2 linked regions of the Indioceanicola profundi genome follow. The protein of the gene in region 2 interacts with the protein of the main gene of each other region in a pairwise test. Links are inferred from orthologs where the notes say so. Each region holds a gene or a part of one and is shown on either strand. Other genes may lie near its edges.

Region 1 (4,232 bases), 2.6 Mb from region 2 along the record:
ATGTTCCGGCGCCGTCCCGCCACATGCCCGGCCCGGCCGCCACCGGCCCGGCTCCCACCTTCCGCCTTCTCTCCCGCTCCGGCACCGCGCCCAGCGAGGAGGAAGCCCGCCGCAATCCGCGCGCCCGGTCGTCCCGGCTACGCGCAGCGGAGCGTACCGACGCTCCGGCCTGGACCACAGGAGACGCCGCATGATCGGCAAGTCCATTCTCATCTGGATCGGCCTCGCCGGTACCGCGAGCGTGATCCTCTACCAGACCAGCTACCGCGTGCAGGAGCAGGCGGACGAGCTTGCCAAGCTGAACCGCCAGATCGTGGCGGAGCAGGAGGCCATCCAGGTCCTGCGGGCCGAGTGGGCCTATCTGAACGATCCCGTGCGCCTGGAACGGCTGGTGGCGGAGCACACCGTGCTTGGCCCCACCAAGGTCGAGCAGATCGTCACGCTGGATCAGCTTCCGCTGAAGCCGATGCCGGGCATCGAGGAGGGACAGCCGCCTGCCCTGCTGTCCTCCGCCCCGGTGCGCAAGCCGGACGCGAAGCCGTCCGGCCCGGTGGTGCTGGCCACCTATGGCGGCGATTTGAGCTATGGAGCGGCCCGATGACCGATGCCGACCTGACGCTGACCGGCTTCGACATGGCCGGACTGGACCGCATGCAGCAGCAACGCCCGCGTGAGCCGCGCGTGCGCCTCCAGTCCAAGAACGCCACGGCTCTGGAGCAGGGGCGCAGCCGCCTGATCCTGACCGCGGCCTTCTTCGCCATGGCGTTCGGCGCTGTCGGGTTGAAGCTGATGGACGCCACGATCCTGGCCGGCGGGCAGGAGCCCGGCGCCACCCGCGCCGCAAGCGCCGTGGCGCCGCAGAGCCGGGCAGATATCGTGGACCGGAACGGCGTGCTGCTGGCGACTTCGCTCGCCACGGCTTCGCTCTATGCCGATCCCAAGCTGGTGATCGACCCGCAGGAGGCGACCGCCAAGCTGGTCCAGGTCCTGCCCGAGCTGGACCGTCAGGCCCTGCTGGCCTCCCTCAAGGAAGACAAGCGCTTCGTCTGGATCAAGCGGAACCTCACGCCGAAGCAGCAGTACGAGGTGAACCGCCTCGGGATTCCCGGGCTGGCGTTCCAGCGGGAGGAGCGGCGGATCTATCCGCAGGGCAGTCTGGCGGCCCATGTCGTCGGCTTCAGCGGCGTCGATAATGTCGGCCTGATGGGGATTGAGCAACGCTTCGACAAGCAGTTGAAGGAGACGCAGGGACCGCTGCAGCTCTCCATCGATGTCCGCCTTCAGCATATCCTGCGCAAGGAGATCCAGGTCACGCTGGACGAGTTCCGTGCCATCGGCGGGGCCGGCATGGTCATGGACGTGCATACTGGCGAGCTGCTGGCCATGGTCAGCCTGCCGGACTTCGACCCGCACTCCCCGCCTCCGCCCATCGAGGAGCAGGATCTGGACCCGCGCTTCAACCGCAACACGCTCGGCGTGTACGAGGCCGGTTCGACCTTCAAGATATTCAACACGGCCATGGCGCTGGAGTCGGGGCAGGTTCGGCTGCGCGACAGCTTTGACGCCACCCGCTCCATCCGCATCGGCCGCCACAGCATCAGCGACTACCATCCCGAGAACCGCTGGATGGACGTCGTCGACATCTTCAAGCACTCCTCCAATGTCGGTTCCGTCCGCATGGCGGAGCGGATCGGGCCGGCGGCGCAGAAGGAGTTCATGAGCAAGGTCGGCTTCACCCGGCCGGTTCCGCTGGAATTGCCTGAACTCGGCTGGCCCATCGTGCCGAATCCCTGGCGCGAGGTGAACATGATGACCATCAGCTTCGGTCACGGAATGTCCGTGAGCCCGCTGCACGTCGTCACCGCCGCGGCCGGCGTCATCAATGACGGCATGGGCGTCGCGCCCACCCTGCTGAAGCGCGACAGGGAAGAGCCGATCGCCGGCAACCGCCTCGTGTCCGAGCGCGTCTCCGACACCATGCGCCGCCTGATGCGTATGGTGGTGACCGACGGCACCGCGAGAAAGGCCGACGCACCGGGCTATCTGGTCGGCGGCAAGACCGGCACGGCGGAGAAGGTAAAGCGCGGCGGCTATGCCAAGAAGGCCCTGATCACCAGCTTTGTCGGCGCCTTCCCGATGAACGATCCGCGTTACGTCGTCTACGTCATGGTCGACGAACCGAAGCCGTCCAAGAACAGCTTCGGCTTCGCCACCGCCGGCTGGACCGCCGCTCCCACCGTCGGCCGCATCGTCAGCCAGATCGGCCCGCTGCTCGGCGTTAAGCCGCAGGACGCAACTTCGCCCGATGTCGTCCATGCCCTTGCCATCAATCCGCAGGAGATTGCACCCCGGACCCCGGCGATGACGCCGCAGATGGCCGCCTTTCCCACGGAAGGCCGCTGATGAAGAGATTGTCGGAACTCATGGCCTCACGTACTGAAATCGCTGTATCGGCGTTGGCGCTCGAACGCGATCCACCGATCGCGGCCCTGACCGCCGATAGCCGGAAGGTGGTGCCCGGAGCGCTGTTCGCAGCGCTGCCGGGCACAGTGCATGATGGGCGGGCCTATATTCCGGCAGCCATAGACAAGGGCGCTGTCGCCATCCTGGCGCCGAAGGGCACCGCCCTTCCGCCGGGCGCGGAGCATGTGGCGCTGATCGAGGACATCAATCCCCGCCGCCGGCTTGCCCTGCTGGCTGCCGCCTTCCACGGCGCGCAGCCGGCCCATATCGCCGCCGTGACCGGCACCAACGGAAAAACCAGCACCGCCCAGTTCACCCGCCAGATCTGGGCCCATCTGGGCCACAAGGCTGGGGCCATGGGAACGCTTGGGCTGGTGGCGCCGGGCTTTCCGCAATCGGGCAGCCTGACCACCCCCGACCCCATCGCCCTGCACGCCACGCTGGCGGAGGTGGCGAAGGCCGGGGTGACCCATCTGGCCATGGAAGCGTCCAGCCACGGGCTGGACCAGTTCCGGCTGGATGGCGTGCTGGTCAAGGCCGCCGGCTTCACCAACCTGACCCGCGACCACCTGGACTATCACGGCACCATGGAGGCCTATTTCCAGGCCAAGGCCATGCTGTTCGAGCGTGTGATGCCGCAGGGCGCCGTGGCGGTGCTGAACGCCGACATCCCGGAGTTCGACCGGCTGGCCGCCCTGTGCCACAAGCGCAAGCAGACGGTGATCGGTTTCGGCGAGCAGGGCCGCGAACTGAAGGTGCTGTCCATCACCCCCCTTCCCCACGGCCAGGCCGTGGAGCTGGAGGTCATGGGGCAGCGCCGCACGATCGAGATGCCGCTGGTCGGGCGCTTCCAGGTCTGGAATGCGCTCTGCGCCCTGGGCCTTGCCATCGGGACCGGCGAGGATGGTGCCAAGGCCTTGGAAGCTTTGGAAAATCTGGAAGTGGTACGGGGCCGTCTGGAATTGGCGGCGCGTCCCAAAAATGACTCCGCCATCTACGTCGATTACGCCCATACACCCGACGGCCTGGAAACGGTTCTGAAAGCCTTGCGGCCACATACCACGGGACGTCTGCATGTGGTGTTCGGCTGCGGCGGCGACCGGGACCGCGGCAAGCGCCCCATGATGGGGGAGATCGCCGCGCGTCTGGCCGACCGGGTCATCGTGACCGACGACAACCCGCGTACCGAATCCGCCGCCGCCATCCGCGCGGAGGTGATGGCCGGCTGTCCGTCCGCCACCGAGGTGGACGACCGTGCGAAGGCCATCGCCATGGCGGTGGAGGAGTTGGGGTCCGGCGATGTGCTGGTGATCGCCGGAAAGGGGCATGAGCAGGGGCAGATCATAGGGACCGAGGTCCGCCCCTTCGATGATGCGATGGTGGCGAGAGCCGCGGTCGCGCAACAGGGCACTTGACGGGGGACAGCAGATGAAGACGCAGTCCGGCACCGACATCCTGTGGACCGCGGCCGATGCCGCGGCCGCCACCAATGGCCGCCATCCGATTGCGCGAACGGCCGGGCATTGGATGGCGACGGGTGTTTCGATCGACAGCCGAACCGTTGCGCCCGGCGACCTGTTCATCGCGCTGAAGGGTCCGAACTTCGACGGCCATGCCTATGTGAAGGACGCCCTGGCCAAGGGCGCCGCGGCCGCCCTCGTCTCCGCGGTGCCGGAGGGGGTGCAGGCCAACGCGCCGCTGCTGCTGGTGGACGACACCCAGGCGGCACTGGAGGATCTGGGCCGCGTCGCCCGCCTGAACGCCGAAGG
Region 2 (5,247 bases):
CACCGCCACCGCCTCCCCTTCCGCATCCTGCGGCATGTCCAGGCCCAGCGCCTCCGCCAGCCCCTTCGGGGTCGGCAGGCAGAAGCGGGCGGGCCGGACGAAGGCGAACAGCTCCAGCACGTCGTAGGCGCGGAAAGGATCGGTGCGCAACCGCCGGGCCACGGCGCGCGCATGGCACAGGATGGGGGGATCGTCGCGCAGCCGCCGGGCCGCCGCCTCCGGCTCCAGCACCTCCACCTCCCCGTCGGGGGTCACCAGAGTGGCATGGCGCGCCCCCACCACCAGCGCCGGTGCGGGCGGCAGCAGCAGGCGGCGCCCGGAATGGGCGGGAGCCGGGCGGTGGAGGTCTGGCGTCAGCGTCATGGCGCGGGAGTATAGGGGGCCGGCCTTTACCGTACACCAACAAAGCGGGAACGCCCGCACTTGTCGCTGCCCGGCCCCGCCGCCGGTTGCCAGTCATCCAGAAGCAGCAGAGCCCGACCCGCATGCCACAAAAGGTCACCACCCCACACCAAGGTGGTACGTGAGGAAATACGGGAAATCCTGTTGGGCATGCACGAAGCGATTGAAGCGGCCGCGCATCGGCGTCAGCCGCACAACTGAGGAAGGAATCACCATGAAGTCCAAGCTTCTGGTCACCACGATCGCCGCTGCGGCTCTTTTCGCTGGCGGCGCAATGGCGCAGCAGGGCGGCACCTCCACGGATTCCGGTTCCATGGGCACCACCGGCACGGCCGGCACCACCGGCGCCACGGCCGGAGGGTCCATGGGCGGGTCGCACGCCGACCCCGAGGTTGACGCCCCCTCCAGCGCCACCGGCGGCATGGGCGGCTCCAGCAGCGTCAGCGGTGCGGACACGGCCGGCGCGCCGGGCGGCCCGGCGGGCGGCATGGGCGACCAAGCCTCGACCGGCGGCACGGACACGAATGTCGGCACCGGCTCGACCGCCGGCGCGGGCATGAGCGACGCCACCGGTTCCAGCGGGTCCACTGGTTCCACCGGCATGGCCGCCTCGGGTTCGGGCAGCAGCTCTGGTTCGGCTCAGGCCAGCATGGAGCCGCCGACCTATAATGGCCAGCAGCTCGACAGCCAGCAGATCCGTCAGGTTCAGCAGGCGCTGAGCGAGCAGGGCCAGGATCTGGATGCCGACGGCATCTGGGGCCCGAACACCAAGGAGGCCCTGCGCTCCTTCCAGGAAGCCGAGAACATCGACGCGACCGGTGAGCTGGATGAGCAGACCGTCTCCGCCCTCGGCGTCGATCTGGAGTCCGAGGTCGGCATGGGCGGCTCCGCCTCCGGCAGCAGCAGCATGGGAAGCACCGGCGCCGCGTCCGAAGGCATGGGCGAGGGCGCTACCCAGGTGACCCCGGGCGAGGGTTCCGACCCGTCCGAGGCGCAGCTCGTCCCCGATGCCGAGGACGACAATGCGGCTCCGGTCCGTGACCTGAGCACCGCCAGCGGCGGCAACTGATCGACCGTTTCCGTTCCATGACGTTCGGGCCGTCCCGCAAGGGACGGCCCTTTTTTCATGCTCAGAAATACGGCTCCGCCAGCCCCTCCCGCTCGAAGGCGCGCCGGACCGCCGGGCGGGACATCATCCGGGCGGCATGGGCGCCGAGATTGGGCAGCAGCCGCGGCGGGCGGTGCTGGAAGTTGCGGCCCCAGCGGACCATCATGAACAGGAAGATGTCGGCAACGCCGTAGGCATCCCCGCCCAACCAGTTCCGTTTTTCCAGCTCCGCGTCCAGCAGGTCGAACATGAGGTTCAGCCGCTGCTCCGCCGTCGCCTTCACATCGGCCACGTTGGCGGGATCGGCGACGTGGCGCTCGGGATAATAGAAGCAGACGAAGGCGGGATGGACCGTGTTGGCCAGATGGACCAGCCACTGGCAGGCCAGCCCCCGTTCCATGGTGCCGACCGCCGGGATCAGCCCGGCTTCCGGATGGCGGTCGGCCAGATACAGCAGGATCGCCGCCGTCTCGAAGACCGGCTGCCCGCCTTCCAGCAGGGTCGGGATGCGGCCCGTCGGGTTCAGGGCAAGATATGCGGCCGTCCTGTGCTCTCCCGCAGCGGTGTCCACCCGCACCAGCTCATAATCCGCGCCGATCTCCTCCAGCGCGATATGGGGGGCGAGGCTGGCCATTCCGGGATTGTAGAAGAGCTTGTACATCCAAAACCTCCACTGATCGGCACCCGCGGACGATCGGGCGCGTTAGAATGGAGCCCACCCCTTCGCGCGATGCAAATTCGAAACGGACCGGACACCCATGCTGCGACGGCTCTTCCGCTGGACCGCCCTGCTGCTGATAGGGCTGGTGCTGCTCAGCATCCTGTGGGTGGCGGCCTACCGGATGGTGCCGGTGGGCTGGACGCTGCTGATGCCGATCCGCGCACTGGAAGGGGCGGCCCCGATGCGCAAGGAGTGGGTGCCGCTGGATCGCATCTCCCCCAACCTCGTCCACGCCGTCATCGGGGCGGAGGACAGCCGCTTCTGCCAGCATGCCGGCATCGACTGGGACGCCGTGCGCGCGGCCTGGGCGGAAAACCAGGAGGGCGGGCGCATGCGCGGCGGCAGCACCATCTCCATGCAGACGGCCAAGAATGCCTTCCTCTGGCCATCCCGCACCTGGCTGCGCAAGGGGCTGGAGGCGTGGTTCACCATCTGGGTGGAGCTGCTCTGGCCCAAGGCCAGGGTGATGGAGGTCTATCTGAACATCGTGGAGTGGGGCGACGGCATCTATGGCGCCGAAGCCGCGGCCCGTAGCCATTTCGGCAAGGCCGCCGCCGATCTCACGCGTCGGGAGGCTGCGGCCCTGGCCGCCGTGCTGCCCAGCCCGCTGAAATGGAGCGCATCCAAGCCCGGCCCCTATGTCCGCAACCGGACCGGCATCCTGGAACGCCGCGCCGCCATCGTCCGCCGGGAGGGGCTGGCGGGGTGCGTGCTGCCGAAAACGTAGCCGACTCTACAAAACGGATTTTCACCAGATAGGGACGAGGGAAGTCGGCCACGCTGCGCGTGACCGACCTACAGCATTTTCAGCCGCCTGGAGCGCCAGTACACGTAGGTCGGTCGGGCAAAGCCCGGCCGACATTACAGCGCCGCTCTACATCGAATAGACCCGAAGGAAGTCGGCCACGCTACGCGTGACCGACCTACGTTTTCTTTATGCCGCCACAAGTGCGCGGAGCTGGCGGGTGGCCACGGCCAGCATGGCGATGTCCACGGAGGTGACGGCGTGGAGTTCGCCCAGCAGGGTCTGGACGCGCTCCACCGGGCCGGGGCAGCCGGCGACGAAGGCGGCGGTCAGTTCCGCTACGGCTTCCGGCCCGGATGCCTTCGGCCCCTCCGTCAGGGTGCGGGTGGCGAGCCTGGCCTGGAGCATCCAGAGCTCATCCGCGATGGCGCTGGCGGCTTGGCGCTGCCAGTGGTTCTCCGCCTTCACATTGGCCGCCCTTTGGCGCAGCCAGTCGAAGCCGAACCGTTCGCCCTGCGCGAAGTAGAGGGCCGCCACCTCCTGCGCCGACCGGCCGGTGGCGCGGGCGATGTCGGCCACGTCGGTGGCCGCCGCCAGCACCGGCAATGCCGCGATCCGGCGCGCCAGCTCCTCCGGGACGCCGGCCGCGACCAGCTCCGCCGCCTGCGCCTTCAGCGCCTCGCGCGCCGCTTCCGACAGGATGCCGTCCAGGGAGGCCGCGAGCGCCTCCACCGTGGGCAGCAGCCGGTCCACCTCCGCCTGGATGTCCAGCGGGTGCCTGCCATTGACCAGCAGCCAGGGGATGGCCCGGCGCATCAGCCGGTTGGTGGCCAGGACCATGCCGGTCTGCACGGCGGCCGGCACCACATTGTCCAGCGCCTCGATCCCGTCCCAGGTGCGGAGCAGCCCGAATGCCTCCCGCACCACGATGTAGGCGCGGGCGACATCGCCCTCCGACCGGCCGGTCTGCTCCACCATCTCCCACACGAAGGTGGGGCCGACGCGGTTGACCATGGCGTTGGTGGCCACGGTGCAGATGATCTCGCGGCGGAGCTGGTGGCGGCTGATGGCGTCGGGGAAGCGCTCCTGCAGGGGAACGGGGAAGTAGCGGCGCAGATCGTCGGCCAGCTTGGGATCGTCCGGCAGCTCGCCCGCCAGGGTCTTCTCGAACAGGTCGATCTTGGCATAGGCCAGCAGCACCGCCAGCTCCGGCCGGGTCAGGCCGCGGCCCTGCTGGGCGCGGGCGGCCACCTCCTCGTCATCGGGCAGGAACTCGATGGCGCGGGACAGCTTGCCGGCCTTTTCCATGCTGCGCATGAAGCGGGCCTGATCCTCCAGGCTTTCGGTGGCCGTCGCCTGCGCCACGGTCAGCGCCTGGGTCTGCTTGTAATTATGCGCCAGGACGAGGCGCGCGACCTCGTCCGTCATCTCCGACAGCAGCGTGTCGCGCTGGGCCAGGCTCATCCCGCCCTGGTCCATGACGTCGCGCAGCAGGATCTTGATGTTCACCTCGTGGTCGGAGGTGTCGACGCCGGCGGAATTGTCGATGGCGTCGGTGTTGAGCCGCACCCCGCCCATCGCCGCCTCGATACGGCCGCGCTGGGTGAAACCGAGATTCGCCCCTTCGCCCACCACCTTGACCCGCAGCTCGTCGGCATCGACGCGGATGGCATCGTTGGCCTTGTCGCCGACTTCGGCATTCACCTCGTCCGACGACTTCACATAGGTGCCGATGCCGCCCAGCCAGAGCAGGTCGGCCGGTGCGCGCAGGATGGCGCGCATCAGGTCGGTGGGCGTCGGCCGGTCGGAGGCGAGGCCGAGCAGCGCCTTGATCTGGGGGGAAATCTGGATCGACTTGGCCTTGCGGTCGAACACCCCGCCGCCGGGGGAAATCAGGGAGGCGTCGTAATCCGCCCAGCTCGACCGCGGCAGGTCGAACAGGCGCTGGCGCTCCGCCCAGCTCGTCTCCGGATCGGGGTTGGGGTCCAGGAAGATGTGGCGGTGGTCGAAGGCGGCCAGCAGGCGGATATGCTTCGACAGAAGCATGCCGTTGCCGAACACGTCGCCCGACATGTCGCCGACGCCGACCACGGTGAAAGCTTCGGTCTGGGTGTCGTGCCCCATCTCGCGGAAGTGGCGCTTCACCGCTTCCCACGCGCCGCGGGCGGTGATGCCCATCTTCTTGTGGTCGTAGCCGGCGGACCCGCCGCTGGCGAAGGCGTCGTCCAGCCAGAAGCCGTAGTCGCGCGACACGCCGTTGGCGATGTCGCT

What was found. Proteins that work in one complex are often made in the same cells at the same time.
Region 1: the proteins of mtgA (region 2) and DOL89_RS03240 interact in binary tests that used the Escherichia coli proteins (3 or more experiments, as listed by UniProt). The link is inferred for Indioceanicola profundi from one-to-one orthologs.

The regions. Positions count from the first base shown.
Region 1 is NZ_CP030126.1:671,334-675,565, reverse strand. The notes cover bases 1-3,000. They hold DOL89_RS03240 (peptidoglycan D,D-transpeptidase FtsI family protein), read left to right. Parts: upstream 1-597; coding sequence 598-2,403; downstream 2,404-3,000. Other genes in these bases: DOL89_RS03235 (UDP-N-acetylmuramoyl-L-alanyl-D-glutamate--2,6-diaminopimelate ligase), read left to right, coding at 2,403-3,000; ftsL (cell division protein FtsL), read left to right, coding at 191-601; rsmH (16S rRNA (cytosine(1402)-N(4))-methyltransferase RsmH), read left to right, coding at 1-194. Outside these bases: more of DOL89_RS03235, read left to right, coding at 3,001-3,878; DOL89_RS03230 (UDP-N-acetylmuramoylalanyl-D-glutamyl-2,6-diaminopimelate--D-alanyl-D-alanine ligase), read left to right, coding at 3,892-4,232. UniProt on the Escherichia coli protein: Essential cell division protein that catalyzes cross-linking of the peptidoglycan cell wall at the division septum. Required for localization of FtsN.
Region 2 is NZ_CP030126.1:3,272,972-3,278,218, reverse strand. What follows is about bases 1,332-4,113. They hold mtgA (monofunctional biosynthetic peptidoglycan transglycosylase), read left to right. Parts: upstream 1,332-2,268; coding sequence 2,269-2,958; downstream 2,959-4,113. Other genes in these bases: DOL89_RS15675 (NAD-glutamate dehydrogenase), read right to left, coding at 3,166-4,113; DOL89_RS15685 (glutathione S-transferase family protein), read right to left, coding at 1,533-2,171; DOL89_RS15690 (peptidoglycan-binding domain-containing protein), read left to right, coding at 1,332-1,471. In the rest of the region: DOL89_RS15695 (ATP-dependent DNA helicase), read right to left, coding at 1-363; more of DOL89_RS15690, read left to right, coding at 617-1,331; more of DOL89_RS15675, read right to left, coding at 4,114-5,247. UniProt on the Escherichia coli protein: Peptidoglycan polymerase that catalyzes glycan chain elongation from lipid-linked precursors. May play a role in peptidoglycan assembly during cell division in collaboration with other cell division proteins.